2 regions of the Streptomyces sp. CA-243310 genome follow, and region 1 is predicted to be linked to the other one. Evidence: riboswitches for the same ligand, from Rfam matches in the RefSeq annotation. Region 1 holds a riboswitch; the other holds the start of a gene.
The links. Region 1 has a riboswitch for S-adenosylmethionine ahead of ACQEVM_RS27070 (aminotransferase class V-fold PLP-dependent enzyme). Riboswitches for the same ligand answer to the same signal wherever they lie in the genome.

Region 1 (9,163 bases):
TCGTCAAGGTGATCAACAGCATCGGCGACGACATGGACACCTTCGGGAACGGCTTCGGCGACTGGAACATGGAGTGGAAGGAGTGGCGCGAGGGCAGCGCTCTCCTCAAGGGCACCCAGGACGGACGCCACCCCATGGACCAGGCCCGACTCCGCCCACAGGTCTGAACCGGCGCGCGCGGGCGCGCAGAACCCCCCGAAAGAGGCCCTCGACCGGCCCATGGAAGTCCGTACGGGCTCCCGTGGGCCGGTTTCCGGTGTTCCGCGCCCGTTCTACGCGTCCAGGGCCAGCCGGGGCCGCAGCAGGCCCGCCAGAACCTCCGGGAAGTCCACCGGGTCCACCGGAAGGGTCACCGCCGCGTCCGCGCGGCTCCAAGTGGCCAGCCAGGCGTCCTGGGGGCGCCCCATGAGCAGCAGGACCGGCGGGCAGCGGAAGATCTCGTCCTTGATCTGCCGACACACCCCCATGCCCCCGGCGGGGACGGCCTCGCCGTCCAGCACGCACACGTCGATGCCGCCCGCGTCCAGCGCGGACAGGACCGCCGGAAGGGTCGCGCACTCCAGGAACTCCACCGGCGGCAGGTCCGCGGCCGGCCTGCGTCCGGCGGCCAGCCGCACCTGCTCCCGGGTGCCCGCGTCGTCGCTGTAGACCAGAACTCGCGCAGTCGCCCGCATTTCGTTCCTCCACGTGTCCCGTGAATCACGTTGATGTTGCGCGGGATGCTACTCCGTCCGACCCGGTGTCAACATCGGTTCGCACAGCCTCGCGACCACCCGTCCGCCACCCGATCTGATGGGCCGTTCGGGCCTTGCACACGCCCCTGACACTCCGAACGGCACCCCCCGGGGTGAGGGCGGGATAAGCGACCGACATAATGTCGGTCGTGGCGACAGCAACGACAGTAGATACCGGGCACGCGCACCCGACGGTCAACCGGCCGAACCTCGTCAGCGTCGGAACCATCATCTGGTTGAGTTCCGAGCTGATGTTCTTCGCGGCCCTCTTCGCGATGTACTTCACCCTGCGATCAGTGACGGGTGCCGAGTACTGGACAGAACAGGCCTCGGCCTTGAATCTGCCCTTCTCGGCGACGAACACGACGATCCTGGTGCTCTCCTCGCTCACCTGCCAGCTCGGCGTGTTCGCCGCCGAGCGCGGTGACGTGAAGAAGCTCCGGACGTGGTTCATCATCACGTTCGTCATGGGTGCGATCTTCATTGGCGGCCAGGTGTTCGAGTACACCGAGCTGGTCAAGCACGAGGGCATGTCTCTCTCGTCCGGACCGTACGGATCGGTGTTCTATCTGACCACCGGCTTCCACGGTATGCACGTGACGGGCGGTCTCATCGCCTTCCTGCTGGTCCTCGGCCGGACGTACGCGGCCAAGAGGTTCACCCACGAACAGGCCACGTCGGCCATCGTCGTGTCCTACTACTGGCACTTCGTCGATGTCGTCTGGATCGGCCTCTTCGCGACGATCTACCTGATCAAGTAGCGAGAACGTCGCCGGGCCCGACCCGGCACTCCATCCAGAAACACCGACGCAGAAGATCCTGACACCGGGGTAATCCGTGAAAAAGCTCTCCGCACGACGACGCCATCCGCTGGCGGCGGTCGTCGTTCTACTCTTCGCGCTGGCGGCCACCGGGGGGCTCTACGCCGCCTTTGCCCCGGCGGGCAAGGCGCAGGCCGATGAAACCGCCCAGTCCCTCGCCATCGAGGAGGGCAAGAAGCTCTACGCCGTGGGCTGCGCAAGCTGCCACGGAACCGGCGGTCAGGGTTCCTCTGACGGCCCGAGCCTGGTCGGCGTCGGCTCCGCGGCCGTCGACTTCCAGGTGAGCACGGGCCGCATGCCCGCCCAGCAGCCCGGCGCCCAGGTGCCGAAGAAGCCCGTGATCTACTCGCAGGCCCAGATCGACCAGCTGGCCGCGTACATCTCCTCTCTCGGCGCCGGCCCGATCACGCCGACCGAGAAGCAGTACGACCCGGCAGGGGCCGACATCGCCAAGGGTGGTGAGCTGTTCCGCAACAACTGCGCGCAGTGCCACAACTTCACCGGCGAGGGCGGCGCCCTGACGCACGGCAAGTACGCCCCCAACCTTGAGGGCGTCGAGCCGAAGCACATCTACGAGGCCATGCTCACCGGCCCGCAGAACATGCCCTCCTTCCCGGACAGCACCATGCCGGAGAAGCAGAAGAAGGACATCATCGCGTACCTCCAGAACGTGAACGGCGATAAGGCGAGCAGCCCCGGTGGTCTCAAGCTCGGTGGCCTCGGCCCCGTGTCCGAGGGTCTGTTCGGCTGGATCTTCGGTCTGGGTGCGTTGATCGCTGTCGCCGTCTGGGTCGCGGCCCACACCGCTAAGGCCAAGAAGTCATGAGTAGCCAAGACATTCCCGAAGAGAAGCACCTGCCGAGTGAGCAGGGCGACGCGCACCACGGTGGCGTAGCGGTCGCGGACGATCCGTTCGCCGACCCGGGCCTTCCGGTCCACAAGCCGCGCATCCAGGACATCGACGAGCGGGCCGCCAAGCGGTCCGAGCGTACGGTCGCGATGCTGTTCACGCTGTCGATGCTGGCCACGATCGGCTTCATCGCCTCGTACGTGGCCATCCCGATCGACAAGATCGTCTACATCTTCCCCGTCGGGAAGGTGAGCGGCCTGAACTTCGCCCTGGGTCTGACCCTGGGCGTGGCCCTCTTCTGCATCGGCGCGGGCGCGGTCCACTGGGCCCGCACCCTGATGTCCGACGTCGAGGTCGCCGACGAGCGGCACGCCATCGCCTCCCCGCCGGAGGTCAAGGCGAAGGTCCTCGCGGACTTCGCCGACGGCGCGCGCGAGTCGGACATCGGTCGACGCAAGCTGATCCGCAACACGATGTTCGGAGCGCTGGCCCTGCTGCCGCTCTCCGGCGTCATCCTGATGCGCGACCTGGGCCCGCTGCCCGAGGACAAGCTCCGCAAGACCCTGTGGGCCAAGGGCAAGCTGCTCATCAACGACAACACGAACGAGCCGCTGCGTCCCGAGGACGTCATCGTCGGGTCGCTCACCTTCGCCCGGCCGGAAGGCCTGGAGGAGGAGCAGCACGACTTCCAGACCCAGATCGCCAAGGCCGCCCTGATGATCGTCCGCATCCAGCCGGACGACATCAAGGACAAGCAGGAGCTGGAGTGGTCCCACGACGGGATCGTCGCCTACTCCAAGATCTGCACCCACGTCGGCTGCCCGATCAGCCTGTACGAGCAGCAGACGCACCACGTGCTCTGCCCGTGCCACCAGTCCACCTTCGACCTCTCCGACGGCGCCCGAGTCATCTTCGGCCCGGCTGGTCACGCGCTTCCGCAGCTGCGGATCGGCGTCAATGACGAAGGTTTCCTCGAGGCGCTCGGCGACTTCGAAGAGCCCGTCGGTCCTGCTTTCTGGGAGCGCGGATGAGCACTGCCACCACTGACACCAGCGCGCGCAAAGCGCCCGCCGGCGAGCGCGTAGCGGACTGGGCGGACGGTCGCCTGGGCATCTACGGCCTCGCCAAGGCGAACATGCGCAAGATCTTCCCGGACCACTGGTCCTTCATGCTGGGTGAGATCTGCCTCTACGCCTTCGTCATCATCATCCTCACGGGTGTGTACCTGACGCTGTTCTTCCACCCGAGCATGAACGAGGTCGTGTACCACGGCTCGTACGTGCCGATGCAGGGCGTCCAGATGTCCGAGGCCTTCGCCTCGACCCTGGACATCAGCTTCGACGTCCGCGGCGGTCTGCTCATCCGGCAGATCCACCACTGGGCGGCGCTGATCTTCGTCGCGGCCATGGTCGTGCACATGATGCGCGTCTTCTTCACGGGTGCGTTCCGCAAGCCCCGCGAGGTCAACTGGATCTTCGGCTTCCTGCTGCTGGTCCTCGGCATGTTCACCGGTTTCACCGGTTACTCGCTGCCGGACGACCTGCTCTCGGGTACCGGTGTCCGCTTCATGCAGGGCGCCATCCTGTCGGTCCCGGTCGTGGGCACCTACCTGTCGATGTTCCTCTTCGGCGGAGAGTTCCCCGGCGGCGACTTCGTCGCGCGGTTCTACTCGGTCCACATCCTGCTGCTGCCCGGCATCATGATGGGCCTGTTGGTGGCCCACCTGATCCTGGTCGTGTTCCACAAGCACACCCAGTACGCCGGCCCCGGCAAGACGAACAAGAACGTCGTCGGCATGCCGCTGCTGCCGGTCTACATGGCCAAGGCCGGAGGCTTCTTCTTCCTGGTCTTCGGTGTCATCGCGGCCATCGCGGCGCTCGCCTCGATCAACCCGATCTGGGCGCTGGGCCCGTACCGCCCGGACCACGTGTCCACCGGCGCGCAGCCCGACTGGTACATGGGCATGCCGGAAGGCCTGATCCGAGCCATGCCGGGCTGGGAGATCAACCTGTGGGGCCACACCCTCGTCCTGGGCGTGTTCATCCCGCTGCTGCTCTTCCCGCTGGTGCTGGGCGCCATCGCCGTCTGGCCGTTCATCGAGTCCTGGGTCACCGGGGACAAGCGCGAGCACCACATCCTGGACCGCCCGCGCAACGTCCCGACCCGCACGGGCTTCGGTGTCGCCTGGATCGCGGAGTACATCGTGCTCCTCATCGGCGGCGGCAACGACATGTTCGCCCAGTACTTCCACCTGTCGATCAACTCGATCACCTGGTTCGTCCGGATCGGCTTCTTCGTCGTACCGGTCCTCGCCTTCATCGTCACCAAGCGGATCTGCCTCGGCCTCCAGCGCCGGGACCACGACAAGGTGCTGCACGGTCGCGAGACCGGCGTCATCAAGCGCCTGCCGCACGGTGAGTTCGTCGAGGTCCACGAGCCGCTCCCGCAGTCCCAGCTGCACACGCTCACCGCGCACGAGCAGTACCGTCCGATCGAGCTGGGCCCGACGGTCGACGAGAACGGTGTCGAGCGCAAGCTCACGGCCACGGAGAAGCTCCGCGCGAAGCTCAGCAAGGGCTTCTACGCGGAGAACAACCAGATTCCGAAGCCCACGGTGGAGGAGTACAAGGAGATCCAGAGTGGCCACGGCCACCACTGATCCCGCGTGATCGTTTGACCGCACCCGCATGAGGGATTGATTTCGGTCAATCCTGGTGTCGCCACGGCGAGAGCCCCGTCCAGACCCTGGACGGGGCTCTTTGCCGTCCCGCGCGGCTGGATAGGCTGAGGCCCTTACCCATCAGACGTGGGCGGCGAGCACGGGGCGGCCCACTAGCGCAGGAGCGGACCATGGACGTTGTGACCCCGGCAGGCGGCGACAGCGTGGCGGCCCGCGGCTGGCCGGGCGTGCTCGACGCCCTGCTGACCGGCCGGGACCTGCGCGCCGAGGACACCGCCTGGGCCATGGACACGATCATGCGCGGCGAGGCCACCGACGCCCAGATCGCCGGGTTCGTGGTGGCGCTGCGGGCCAAGGGCGAGACGGTCGAGGAGATCGCCGGGCTGGTCGGGAGCATGTACGAGCACGCCAACCTGATCGAGGTGCCCGGCCGGACGGTGGACATCGTCGGGACCGGTGGCGACGGGGCCAAGACGGTGAACATCTCCACGATGTCGGCGATCGTGGTGGCCGGCACCGGCGCCAAGGTCGTCAAGCACGGCAATCGGGCCGCCTCCTCCGCGAGCGGCTCCTCGGACGTCCTGGAGAAGCTCGGCGTCAACCTCGACCTCACCCCCGCGCGGGTGGCGCAGGTCGCCGAGGAGGCCGGCATCACCTTCTGCTTCGCCGTGAAGTTCCACCCCGCGCTGCGGCACGTGGCGGCGGCGCGCAAGGAGCTGGGCATCCGGACCCTGTTCAACTTCCTCGGCCCGCTGACCAACCCGGCCCGCGTCCGCGCCCAGGCGACCGGCGTGGCCGACCCCCGGGTGGCGCCCATCGTCGCGGGCGTCCTCGCCGAACGCGGTTCCTCGGCGCTCGTGTTCCGGGGCGACGACGGCCTCGACGAGCTGACCACCACGGGCACCTCACGGGTGTGGTGGGTGCGGGACGGATCGGTCACCGAGCTGCCCTTCGACCCGCGCGACGTGGGGATCGACGTGGTCGACGTGTCCGCGCTGCGGGGCGAGGACCCCTCGTACAACGCGGACGTCGCCCGGCGCCTGCTCGCGGGCGAGACCGGCCCCGTGCGCGACGCCGTCCTGCTGAACGCGGCCGCCGCCCTGGTCGCGCTGGACCCGGGCAGCGGCTCGCTGGAGGAGCAGATCGCGGCCGGCATCACCCGGGCGGCGCAGTCCATCGACTCGGGATCGGCGCGCGCCGCGCTGGATCGCTGGGTGACGGCCAGCAACGCGTAGCCGGCTCGTCCGAACGGCGTGAAACGGCAAGACCCCGGTCCACGATGCGGACCGGGGTCTTGCGCACGACGGATCGTGTGGCAGGATTCTGCCCAGGTCACGAGTGACAGCGTTTAGGCCCCGGCTTGCTGTCCGGCAACCCTCCTTCCGTGGCGGGGTGCCCCGGGTGATGACCAGGCCGTAGGCAGTGAGGTCTACGGCAAGCGCGGATCCCTCGACACCAGGGGTCCTGGTCTCTCGAGGAGCGTTTTCCGTGAGCAAGCGAATGCGATAGGGCGACTCCGCCCCTTCTTCACCCCTCGGAACAGGGACCTCTCCGCGTACCCGCGTACGCCCTCCCGTGCTCCGAGGTCATCCCCGTACCCCTCCGGTCGGCCGCCGAGCCGCACCCGCGTACGGGCACACCGAAGCCATTCAGCCCTGCCTGCCGGGAGATTCCGCCATGTCCGCATCCCTGAACACCGCCGTCACCACCTCCGCCGACGTCGCCGCCGACCCCGCCTGCGTCGAGCCGCTGCCCGTGCTCGGCCGCGACGTCACCGTGCCGCTCGTCACCGGCGGCGAGGTCACCTACGCCGCCCTCGACTACGCGGCCAGCGCCCCCGCCCTGCAGCGGGTCTGGGACGACGTGGCGGCCTACGCCCCGTACTACGGAAGCGTGCACCGGGGCGCCGGCTACCTCTCGCAGCTCTCCACCGACCTCTTCGAGCAGAGCCGGGTCACCGTCGCGGAGTTCCTCGACTGCCGCGCCGAGGACCAGGTGATCTTCACGCGGTCCACCACCGACTCCCTGAACCTGCTCGCCGCCGCGCTCCCCGCCGACTGCCAGGTCTTCGTCTTCGAGACCGAGCACCACGCCTCCCTGCTGCCCTGGGGGGACGCGCGGGTCACCTGCCTCGACGCGCCGCGCACCCCGGCCCAGGCCGTCGAGACCCTGGAGCGGGCGCTGGCCGGGCGCGACCCGTACGGTCCCGCGCTGGTGTGCGTGACCGGCGCGTCCAACGTCACCGGCGAGCTGTGGCCCGTACGGGAGCTCGCCGCCGCTGCGCACGCCCACGGGGCGCGGATCGTGCTGGACGCCGCCCAGTTGGCCCCGCACCACCCCGTCTCCGTGCGGGAACTCGACGTGGACTGGGTGGCCTTCTCCGGACACAAGCTGTACGCGCCCTTCGGCTCGGGCGTGCTCGCCGGCCGCGCGGACTGGCTGCAGGCCGCCGATCCGTACCTCGCCGGCGGTGGCGCCTCCCGCAAGGTGGCCCGCCGCGAGGACGGCGGCGTGGACGTCGAGTGGCACACCACGGCCGCCCGCCACGAGGCCGGTTCACCGAACGTCATCGGCGTCTACTCCATCGCCTCCGCCTGCCGCGCCCTGAAGGAGGCCGGGTTCGAGAACCTGGTCGCCCGCGAGAACCACCTCATCGCGAAGGTCCGCGAGGGCCTGGCCGACGTCCCGGCGGTCCGCGTGCTGTCCCTCTTCGGGGACGACGCCCCGCGCGTCGGCGTCATCTCCTTCGTCGTCGACGGGTGGAACAGCTCGCACTTCGCCGCCGCCCTCTCCGCGGAGTACGGCATCGGCGTCCGCGACGGCCTGTTCTGCGCCCACCCGCTGGTCCGCACCCTGCTCGGCAGCGAGCCGCAGGAGCCGGGGGAGTGCGGGGCGCCCGAGGCCGGCCCGGGGGAGCGCTCGCTGAACGCGATCCGCGTCAGCTTCGGCGCGGGCACCCCCGACGAGCACGTCGAGCGGTTCGTCGGCGCGGTCAGGGAACTCGTCACCGACGGGGCCAAGTGGCGGTACCACACCGAAGAGGGCCGCTGCGTGCCGGCCGTCTGAGGCCCGTCGGCCCCTGAACGCCGCGCGCCCCGGTCGGGAGGATTCCCGCCGGGGCCTTCGGCCGTCGCGACGGCTGCCGGCCGTCGACACGCCCGGCCGGAACCTACGCGTCGAGGCCGATCGCGAAGGCGGCTTCCAGGTCGTGCTGGGAGTACGTGCGGAACGCCACGTGCGTGTCGGTGCCCTCCACGCCCGGGATCTTGCTGATGCGGCCCGGGATGATGTCCGCGAGGTTCTCGTGGCGGGCCACCCGGACCAGGGCGATCAGGTCGTAGGTACCGGTGACGGAGTAGACCTCGCTGACGCTGTCCAGCGCGGCGATGGCCTCGGCGATCTCGGGGATCCGGTCCACGCTGGTCTTGATGAGCACGATCGCGGTGATCACGGTTGGCTGTCTCCCTCGCCGGCAGTCACTGGTCTCCTCACTCTAGTCGTACGCCGGTATCGCACCCACGCGTAGCCGAAGCCCAGGGAGAAGCCCACCACGTGGGCGAGATAGGCGACCCCCGGACCGCTTTCCGCCCGGTGCGCCGCCACCCACTGCAACGCGAACCAGAACATCAGCACGATCCAGGCGGGGAAGCGCAGCGGCAGGAAGAACAGGAACGGGAACAGGCTCGTGACCCGGGCGCGGGGGAAGAGGCACAGGAACGCCCCGAGCACCGCCGAGATCGCGCCGGACGCCCCGACCAGGGTCTGGTCGGAGGAGGCGTTGGCCGCCGCGTAGGCGCCCAGGGCGAGGTAGCCCGTACAGACGCAGAAGGCGAGGAAGGCCGGTCGGCCCATCCGGGCCTCCGTCATCGCGCCGAAGACGTACAGGAAGAGCATGTTGCCCAGCAGGTGCAGCCAGCTGCCGTGGACGAACAGCGCGGTCAGCGGGGTGAGCAGCGCCCTGGCCGATCCGGAGAAGAGCTGATCGGGGACGACGCCCCAGCGCCGGAAGTAGTCGGTGCCCCGCGCGAGCAGCTCGTCACCGGTCCCGTAGACCGGATTCATGCCCGAGGCGGGACCG
Region 2 (9,163 bases), on a different contig from region 1:
GTCGCCCCCGAGAACGCCCCGGCGGTCGGTCTGATCGGCATCGGAGACCTCGACCTGGCCGGCGGGAGCGGGGAAATCCTGTACTGGCTGCTGCCCGAGGGCCGCGGCAAGGGGGCCATGGTCCGGGCGACGGAACTCGTCGGCCGTTGGGCCTTCGCGGAACTCGGCCTGCACCGCGTGCGCATCACCCACTCCGTGGCCAACCCGGCCTCGTGCCGCGTCGCGACCGGGGCCGGCTTCCCCCTGGAGGGCACCATGCGCGGGGCCCTCCTCCACGCGGACGGCTGGCACGACGAGCACCTGCACGCCCGCCTGCGCACGGACGCCTGAGTCGAAGCCCTGCCGTCAGGGGGTCTCCCCCGACCCCCGACCGACACCGGGACCTAGCCCCGGTACACCTTCAGTTGGGACACCTCGTACGACATCTCCCTCGCCCCGGGGTCGGGCGCCGGGTGGTACCTGCCCGCGCACACCGACAGGTTGACGATGAGGTACGCGCGCCAGGAACGGCCCACGCCCCGGTTGTCGCTGAAGACGCGGGCGCCGTTGACCCACCAGACGACGGAGTTCCGCCCGAACTCGACCTTCAGGTCGAGCCACGCGCCGGGCCGGACCGACGGGTCCCGGTGGTAGCGGTGCGCGTCCCGGACGTGGTTGGACAACTCCAGCAGGTCGGGGTTGTCGGGGTGGTACTCGAAGACGTCGATCTCCTGACCGCCGTCCCGCCAGGTCCAGATGGCGGGCCAGGCGCCGCGCTCCGCCGGCAGCTTCACCCGCGCCTCCAGCACGTCACCGGTGCGCACCATGAAGCCTTCGTCACTGCCCTCGGTGGTGAGCAGCCCGGCGTCCCAGTTGCCGTCGGGGCGCCGCGTGGCCCGGAAGACGCCACCGCGACTGTAGGAGGGGTCGGAGACGAGGTGGTCGAGCTTGTTGTCGCCCGGATTGACCGGGCCGCCGTTGGGATAGGCCCAGGAGCGACCGGCGATCCACTGGGTGGGCGAGGCGAAGTCGGCGGTGAAGGCGGGGGCGCGGCGCGGCGAGTACACCGCGGCGCCACCGCCACCATCCCCCGGGGCGAGGCGGCGGGTCAGGCGCCGCAACCATCCGAACATGTCCGTGTCCATGCCTGTGGCATGCCCATCCGACCCGTACCCCCACACATAAATCTTGCTGAGAGTAATCGGGCGACTTCACTAGGCAATCGTCGATGTCGATGTCGATATCGATGCCGAAGGCGAAGCCGATGCCGATGTCGAAGCCGATGCATGCGGCCTCCGATCAGCCCCGCGCGGCCTCGATGAACGCGCGGATCAGCTCCGGGGACTTGACCCCGCGCTCCCGTTCCACCCCGCTGGACACGTCAACGCCCCAGGCCCCGGTCGTCCTCAGCGCCTCGCGCACGGTGTCCGGGGTCAGGCCGCCCGCCAGGAGCCAGCGGCCCTCGGGTGCGGTGAACTCGGCCGAGCCCCAGTTCCACGGCTTGCCCGAGCCCGGGTCCGGGGCGTCGAGCAGCAGCAGGTCCTCGCCGTACTCCCCCGCGGCGGCGACGGCGGCGGCCGTCGCACGGATCAGCGTCCGGCCCTCCGCGCGCAGTTCCTCGTAGTACTCGGGCCCCTCGTCGCCGTGCAGTTGTACGGAGCGCACCCCGCTCTCCCGCGTCAGCCGCCGGACCTCCTCCACCGACTGCCCGCGGAACACCCCGACCGTGAGGACCCCGGCCGGCACCCGGGCGGCGAGCGAGCGCGCGCCGGCGGCGTCGACCGTACGCGGGCTGCCGGGCGCGAAGACGAACCCGACGGCGTCGGCGCCGGCCTCGACGGCGGTGTCGACGTCCCGCGCGGTCCGCAACCCGCAGATCTTGATGAACACGTCAGTCATCGGTCCAGTCAACCACCCGCGGTCCTCCCGACGCCTCCGCGTCCACCCCGCGGAACGCCCGAAGGCGGCACCCCCGTGGGGGGTGCCGCCTTCGGAACGCGAACGGAACTGCCTGATCTGCCGGAGGCGGATCAGAAGTCCATGTCACCGCCCGGCATGCCGCCGCCCGCGGGGGCACCGGCCTTCTCGGGCTTGTCGGCGATGACGGCCTCGGTCGTCAGGAACAGCGCGGCGATCGACGCGGCGTTCTGCAGCGCGGAGCGCGTGACCTTCGCCGGGTCGATGATGCCCTCGGCGATCATGTCGACGTACTCGCCGGTCGCGGCGTTCAGGCCGTGACCGATGGGCAGGTTGCGCACCTTCTCGACGACGACGCCGCCTTCGAGACCACCGTTGACGGCGATCTGCTTCAGCGGGGCCTCGAGGGCCAGGCGGACGGCGTTGGCGCCGGTCGCCTCGTCACCCGTGAGCTCCAGCTTCTCGAAGACCGCGGAGGCCTGGAGGAGGGCCACGCCGCCACCGGCGACGATGCCCTCTTCGACGGCCGCCTTCGCGTTGCGAACGGCGTCCTCGATGCGGTGCTTGCGCTCCTTGAGCTCGACCTCGGTCGCGGCGCCGGCCTTGATGACGGCCACGCCGCCGGCCAGCTTCGCGAGGCGCTCCTGGAGCTTCTCGCGGTCGTAGTCCGAGTCGGAGTTCTCGATCTCGGCGCGGATCTGGTTGACGCGACCCTGGACCTGGTCGCTGTCACCGGCACCGTCGACGATGGTGGTCTCGTCCTTGGTGATGACGACCTTGCGGGCGCGGCCCAGCAGGTCGAGACCGGCGTTCTCCAGCTTGAGGCCGACCTCCTCGGAGATGACCGTGCCGCCCGTGAGGATGGCGATGTCACCGAGCATGGCCTTGCGACGGTCACCGAAGCCCGGCGCCTTGACGGCGACGGACTTGAAGGTGCCGCGGATCTTGTTGACGACCAGGGTCGACAGGGCCTCGCCCTCGACGTCCTCGGCGATGATCAGCAGCGGCTTGCCGGACTGCATGACCTTCTCCAGGAGCGGCAGCAGGTCCTTGACCGAGCCGATCTTGGAGTTGACGATCAGGATGTACGGGTCGTCGAGGGACGACTCCATGCGCTCCATGTCGGTGGCGAAGTACGCCGAGATGTAGCCCTTGTCGAAGCGCATGCCCTCGGTGAGCTCGAGCTCGAGACCGAAGGTCTGCGACTCCTCGACCGTGATGACGCCTTCCTTGCCGACCTTGTCCATCGCCTCGGCGATGAGCTCGCCGATCTGGGTGTCGGCGGCGGAGATGGAGGCCGTGGAGGCGATCTGCTCCTTGGTCTCGACGTCCTTGGCCTGCGAGAGCAGGGCGGCGGAGACGGCCTCGACGGCCTTCTCGATGCCACGCTTGAGGGCCATCGGGTTGGCGCCGGCGGCCACGTTGCGCAGACCCTCGCGTACGAGAGCCTGGGCGAGCACGGTGGCGGTGGTCGTACCGTCGCCGGCGACGTCGTCCGTCTTCTTGGCGACTTCCTTGACCAGCTCGGCGCCGATCTTCTCGTACGGGTCCTCGAGCTCGATCTCCTTGGCGATGGAGACACCATCGTTGGTGATCGTGGGGGCGCCCCACTTCTTCTCAAGGACGACGTTGCGACCCTTGGGGCCAAGGGTGACCTTGACGGCGTCGGCGAGCTGGTTCATCCCACGCTCGAGACCGCGCCGGGCCTCCTCGTTGAACGCAATGATCTTGGCCATCTGAAGTGGTCCTCCCGGACAGGGGTGGATTGCTCCGGACCGCGCCCGCGCCCGCGACGGACGGCCAGCGAGCCCGGCGGTTCCTTCCCGCCGGACCCTGCGGGCCTCACCGGCCCGGTCCTCGTTGAGTAGCACTCTCACCTGGAGAGTGCTAACGCCAATGATTAGCACTCGACCCCCGCGAGTGCAAGCGGCTTCGGGCAACACCCCGCGAACGCGCCGGTCGGACGGGGTCATGCACGAGGGGCCCACATCCCTTGTCCAGGATGTGGGCCCCTCGATGTCCGTGCGTCGGTGGTCGATCGCGCCGGGACTAGCCGAGTGCGAGCTTGACCATGTCCGCCTGCGGACCCTTCTGGCCCTGCGAGATCTCGAACTCGACCCGCTGACCCTCTTCAAGGGTGCGGTACCCGTCCATCTGGATGGCGCTGTAGTGGACGAACACATCCGCACCACCGTCGACCGCGATGAAGCCGTAGCCCTTCTCCGCGTTGAACCACTTGACGGTGCCCTGAGCCATGCCTAACTCCCCTATTACTGGCCCTTGCGCAGGACCGCACTTCGCGGACCCGGGTCAGAACTTGCGCCGGAACGCCTCGACCGCGGCTGAATGTATCCGCACCAGTGCTGTGTGCAACAGGTCATTCCGACGAGAATTCAGGACACGAGGAAACATTGAAATAGAGTGAAAATTTGGCATAGGGCCGGGCAACTCGGGCCTGACATTCGGCACCAAAGACCCATACGGCGCTTGCATGTTGACTCAATGTCAACCATCCGGCGGCCCGCTCATATGCGGCGGGCAAGTACGGCGGAGGGGACTTCCCCAACTCTACCGCGCCCAATCAACCAGAATTGCCCCCTCCGCTTATCGGCGGAAGGGGCAATTCGGATTGCTCTCGTCGGCGCACGGCCCTCGGGGGAAGTCCCCGCGGAAGTCCGTGGATGGAAGTCCGGGACGGTTCAGCAGCCGCCCGCGACCGCCGGAATGATCGAGATGCCGGCGCCGTCGGGCGTCGACGTCTGCAGCCCGCCCTCGAAGCGCACGTCGTCGTCGTTCACGTAGACGTTCACGAAGCGGCGCAGCTTGCCCTGGTCGTCCAGGACGCGGGCGGCGATGCCCGGGTGGCTCTTCTCCAGGGACTCGATGACCTCGGAGAGGGTCGTGCCCTCGGCGGACACCTCGGCCTGGCCGCCGGTGTAGGTGCGCAGGATGGTGGGGATGCGGACGTTGACGCTCATGGTGCTGCTGCCTTTCCGGAGTACGGGGGGAGGGTCAGGCCAGGCCGGCGGCGCGGAACGCGTCCAGGCTCGGGCGGATCGTGGCGGTCTGCCCGCTGTCCGCGGCCACCGCCTCCAGGGTCTTGAGACCGTCACCCGTGTTCAGGATGACCGTGGTCAGCGCGGGGTCGAGCTGCCCGTTGTCGATGAGCTTCTTCGTCACGCCGACGGTCACGCCGCCCGCGGTCTCGGCGAAGATGCCCTCGGTCTGCGCGAGGATCTTGATGGCCTCGACGACCTGCTCGTCGTTGACGTCCTCGACGTAGCCGCCGGTGCGGCGGGCGATGTCCAGGACGTAGGGGCCGTCCGCCGGGTTGCCGATGGCCAGCGACTTGGCGATGGTGTTCGGCTTCTGCGGGCGGACCACCTCGTGGCCGGCCTTGAAGGCGGTCGAGACGGGCGAGCAGCCCTCGGCCTGGGCGCCGAAGATCTTGTACGGCTTGTCCTCGACCAGTCCGAGCCTGATCAGCTCCTGAAGACCCTTGTCGATCTTCGTCAGCTGCGAGCCGGACGCGATCGGGATGACGATCTGATCGGGCAGCTCCCAGCCGAGCTGCTCGCAGATCTCGTACGCGAGGGTCTTGGAGCCCTCGCCGTAGTACGGGCGCAGGTTGACGTTGACGAAGCCCCAGCCCTCGCCGAGCGGGTCGCCGATGAGCTCGGAGCAGAAGCGGTTGACGTCGTCGTAGTTGCCCTCGATGCCGACCAGGTCGCCACCGTAGACACCGGCCATGACGACCTTGCCCTGCTCCAGGTCGTGCGGGATGAACACGCAGGACCGGAAGCCGGCGCGGGCGGCCGCGGCGCCGACGGCCCCGGCCAGGTTGCCGGTGGAGGAGCAGGAGAGGGTGGTGAAGCCGAAGGCGCGGGCGGCCTCGACGGCGATGGCGACGACGCGGTCCTTGAAGGAGTGCGTCGGGTTGCCGGAGTCGTCCTTGACGTAGAGCTTGCCGGTGACGCCCAGCTCCTTGGCCAGGTTCTCGGCGTCCACGAGCTTGGTGAAGCCGGGGTTCAGGCTCGGCTTGGAGGCCACGTCCGCCGGGACGGGCAGCAGCGGCGCGTAGCGCCAGATGTTGTTCGGGCCGGCCTCGATCGCGGCGCGCAGCGCCTCGGGGTCACCGGTGGGCAGGTCGTAGGCGACTTCGAGCGGTCCGAAACACTCGGCGCAGGCGAAGATCGGACCGAGTTCGAAGCGGGTGGCGCACTCGCGGCAGGAAAGGCCGGTGGCGGGTCCGAGATCGACGATTCCGGCAGAGGTGGTGACAGTCTGTGCAGCCATGATGGCGAGGCCCTTTCTCCTCATCTTCCCCATGGCGCACTTCGCCATGAGACGGAATTGGCACCTTCCCTAGTCGGGGACCTCGCTGACGCAGCGGATGTGCGTGATCGCGAGACCGACTGGAGGGTTGCCGGGGCTTCAACGGGCCGTGTCCCTCTGCCCCTCTGGATGAGCGGTATGGCACCGGGTGACGCACTCCATGGCGGGCCCGGGCGTTTGTGCACGTGGACCCCCGGCATGCGGTGGTCCCTCGCGTTGTTCAAGACTGTAACCGAAGCCCCGGGCGGTTGAGACAGCCGTCCGAACGGCGAGATGGATCACACATGGATCACATTTCGTCCGAAACCGCCGACGATCGACCGACCCATCAGGGAGTGCCGAAAGTGCTGGAAGAGGTGGAGCGCTGGCTGGCCGAGCGCTCCTGGTCCGCTGCCGATCGACCGCTCGACCAGCTGCTCGACCGGAAACGGGCGACGGGCACCACGGTGAGCGTGGTGCTGCCCGCGCTCGACGAGGAGGCCACGGTCGGCGAGATCGTCGAGGTGATCCGCCGCGAGCTGATCGAGGGGCCGGCGACGCCGTTGGTGGACGAGCTGGTGGTCGTCGACTCGGGCTCCCGCGACCGGACGGCCGAGGTGGCCGCGAAGGCCGGTGCCCGTGTGGTGCACCGCGACGAGATCCTGCCGCGGCTGCCGGCCCTGCCCGGCAAGGGCGAGGTGCTGTGGCGCTCGCTGCTGGCCACGACCGGCGACGTCGTCTGCTTCGTGGACGCCGACCTGCGCGACTTCTCGGCCTCCTTCGTGTCGGGGATCGTCGGCCCGCTGCTGACCGATCCCGAGGTGCAGTTCGTGAAGGCGATGTACGACCGCCCGCTCGGCGACGCGCCCGGGCAGGGCGGCCGGGTGACCGAGCTGGTGGCCCGCCCGCTGCTCAACCTGCACTGGCCGCTGTTGGCGGGCTTCGTCCAGCCGCTGGGCGGCGAGTACGCGGTGCGCCGGTCGCTGCTGGAGCGGCTGCCGTTCCCCGTCGGCTACGGCGTCGAGCTGGGGCTGCTGGTGGACGCGCTGCACACGGTCGGGCTGGACGCGCTGGCCCAGGTGGACGTCGGGGTACGACTGCACCGGCACCAGGACGGTCAGGCGCTCGGCCGGATGGCCGCGGCGATCTACCGGACGGCGCAACTGCGTCTGTCGCGCGGGCACCTCGTACGGCCGGAGCTGACGCAGTTCGAGCGGGGTCCGGACGGCTTCGTGCCGCGGACGTACGCCGTCGACACCGAGGAACGGCCGCCGATGATCGAGGTCAAGGAGTACGCGGGCCGCCGGGTGGCGTGACGAACCGGACGTTTGAGCGGGTTCCGGCCGGGCTAGGTTCGGCGCATGGCTTCTCAGGTGCTCGTCGCCGCGAATCGCGGCCCGCTCTCGTACTCCCTCGCCGACGACGGCACCCTCGACACCCGGCGCGGCGGGGGCGGTCTGGTCTCCGGGCTCTCCGCCGCCCTCGCGGAGCAGCCGGAGACGGTGTGGATCTGCGCGGCGCTGTCGGACGCGGACCGGGAGGCGGTGCGTCGGGGCGTGTCCGAGCCCGGGGTCCGGATGCTGGACATCGATTCGGCGGTCTACGACGACGCGTACAACGGCATCGCGAACTCGGTGCTCTGGTTCACCCACCACCACCTGTACGACATCCCGCGCGCGCCGGCCTTCGACGCCGAGTTCCGGCGGCTCTGGGAGTCGTACGACGCCTACAACCGGGCCTTCGCGGAGGCGCTCGCCGAGGAGGCGGGCGAGGGCGCGTCGGTGCTGGTGCAGGACTACCACCTGGCGCTGGTGCCGGGCATGCTCCGGGTCCTGCGGCCGGACCTGCGGATCGCGCACTTCACGCACACCCCGTGGGCCTCGCCGGACTCCCTGCGGATCCTCCCGCAGTACGTGGTCGAGGAGCTGTCCTGGGGCATGCTCGGCGCGGACCTGCTCGGCTTCCACACCCGGGAGTGGGCCGACGCGTTCCTGGGGGCCATGGAGCTCGACGACGCGTGGGGCCTGGCGCAGGTGCACGGCACGAGGGTCGAGCACCGCCGGTACTCGATCTGGCCGCAGCGGAACACCGAGGTGGCGGTCTTCGGGCTGGGCGTGGACGGCGAGGAGCTGCGGGCGCTGGCCCACCGGCCGGAGGTGGACGGGAAGCTGGCGGCGCTGCGCGCGGAGGTCGGCGACCTCAAGACGATCGTGCGGGTGGACCGCACGGAGCTGTCGAAGAACATCCTGCGCGGCCTGCTGGCCTACCGGGAACTGCTGGCCACCCGCCCCGAGTGGGTGGGCAAGGTGGTGCACCTGGCGTCGGCGTACCCCTCGCGGCAGGACCTCGCGGTGTACCGGTCGTACACGGAGGCGGTCGCCGCGCTCGCCGCGGAGATCAACGCGGAGTTCGGCACGGAGGACTGGACGCCGGTGCTGGTGTCGGTGGAGGACGACTTCGCGCGTTCCCTGGCGGCCTACCGGCTGGCGGACGTGGCGCTGGTCAACCCGGTGCGGGACGGCATGAACCTGGTGGCGAAGGAGATCCCGGTGGTCTCGGAGCGGGGCGTCGCCCTGGTCCTGTCCACGGGTGCGGGGGCGTTCGGGGAGCTGGGCGAGGACGCGCTGACGGTGAATCCGTTCGACGTGACGCAGACGGCGCAGGCGCTGCACCTGGCCCTGACGATGCCGAGGTCGGAGCGGACGGAGCGCACCAAGCGGCTGGCGTCCGCCGCGACGGCCCTGCCCCCGGCCCGCTGGTTCCGCGCCCAGTTGGACGCCCTGCGGGACATGTGAACGGTCGGCGGTCGGCGCGGGTTCCCCCCGGCCGCCGGCCGCCGAACGCCGGCCGCCCGGGTCGTCAGGCGCGCAGGGTCGCGGCCAGCGTCGCCAGGAGGGCGGCGACCTGTTCGGGTCCGGGGAGGACGAGGTCGGCGCGGGAGGCGAGTTCGGGC

Region 2: another riboswitch for S-adenosylmethionine. It lies ahead of thrC (threonine synthase); the one in region 1 lies ahead of ACQEVM_RS27070 (aminotransferase class V-fold PLP-dependent enzyme).

The regions. Positions count from the first base shown of each region.
Region 1 is NZ_JBNJMF010000002.1:2,091,788-2,100,950, reverse strand. It holds gene ACQEVM_RS27105 (Ig-like domain-containing protein) at 1-167, shown strand, start outside; gene ACQEVM_RS27100 (hypothetical protein) at 273-674, opposite strand; gene ctaE (aa3-type cytochrome oxidase subunit III) at 875-1,495, shown strand; gene qcrC (cytochrome bc1 complex diheme cytochrome c subunit) at 1,572-2,381, shown strand; gene qcrA (cytochrome bc1 complex Rieske iron-sulfur subunit) at 2,378-3,436, shown strand; gene qcrB (cytochrome bc1 complex cytochrome b subunit) at 3,433-5,064, shown strand; gene trpD (anthranilate phosphoribosyltransferase) at 5,256-6,320, shown strand; SAM riboswitch class IV at 6,416-6,532, shown strand; gene ACQEVM_RS27070 (aminotransferase class V-fold PLP-dependent enzyme) at 6,763-8,151, shown strand; gene ACQEVM_RS27065 (Lrp/AsnC ligand binding domain-containing protein) at 8,255-8,536, opposite strand; gene ACQEVM_RS27060 (rhomboid family intramembrane serine protease) at 8,533-9,163, opposite strand, start outside.
Region 2 is NZ_JBNJMF010000001.1:675,325-684,487, reverse strand. It holds gene ACQEVM_RS03245 (GNAT family N-acetyltransferase) at 1-330, shown strand, start outside; gene ACQEVM_RS03240 (beta-glucanase) at 384-1,124, opposite strand; gene ACQEVM_RS03235 (phosphoribosylanthranilate isomerase) at 1,279-1,878, opposite strand; gene groL (chaperonin GroEL) at 2,010-3,632, opposite strand; gene ACQEVM_RS03225 (cold-shock protein) at 3,946-4,152, opposite strand; gene ACQEVM_RS03220 (MoaD/ThiS family protein) at 4,596-4,874, opposite strand; gene thrC (threonine synthase) at 4,909-6,216, opposite strand; SAM riboswitch class I at 6,210-6,367, opposite strand; gene ACQEVM_RS03210 (glucosyl-3-phosphoglycerate synthase) at 6,576-7,526, shown strand; gene ACQEVM_RS03205 (alpha,alpha-trehalose-phosphate synthase (UDP-forming)) at 7,572-9,005, shown strand; gene otsB (trehalose-phosphatase) at 9,070-9,163, opposite strand, start outside.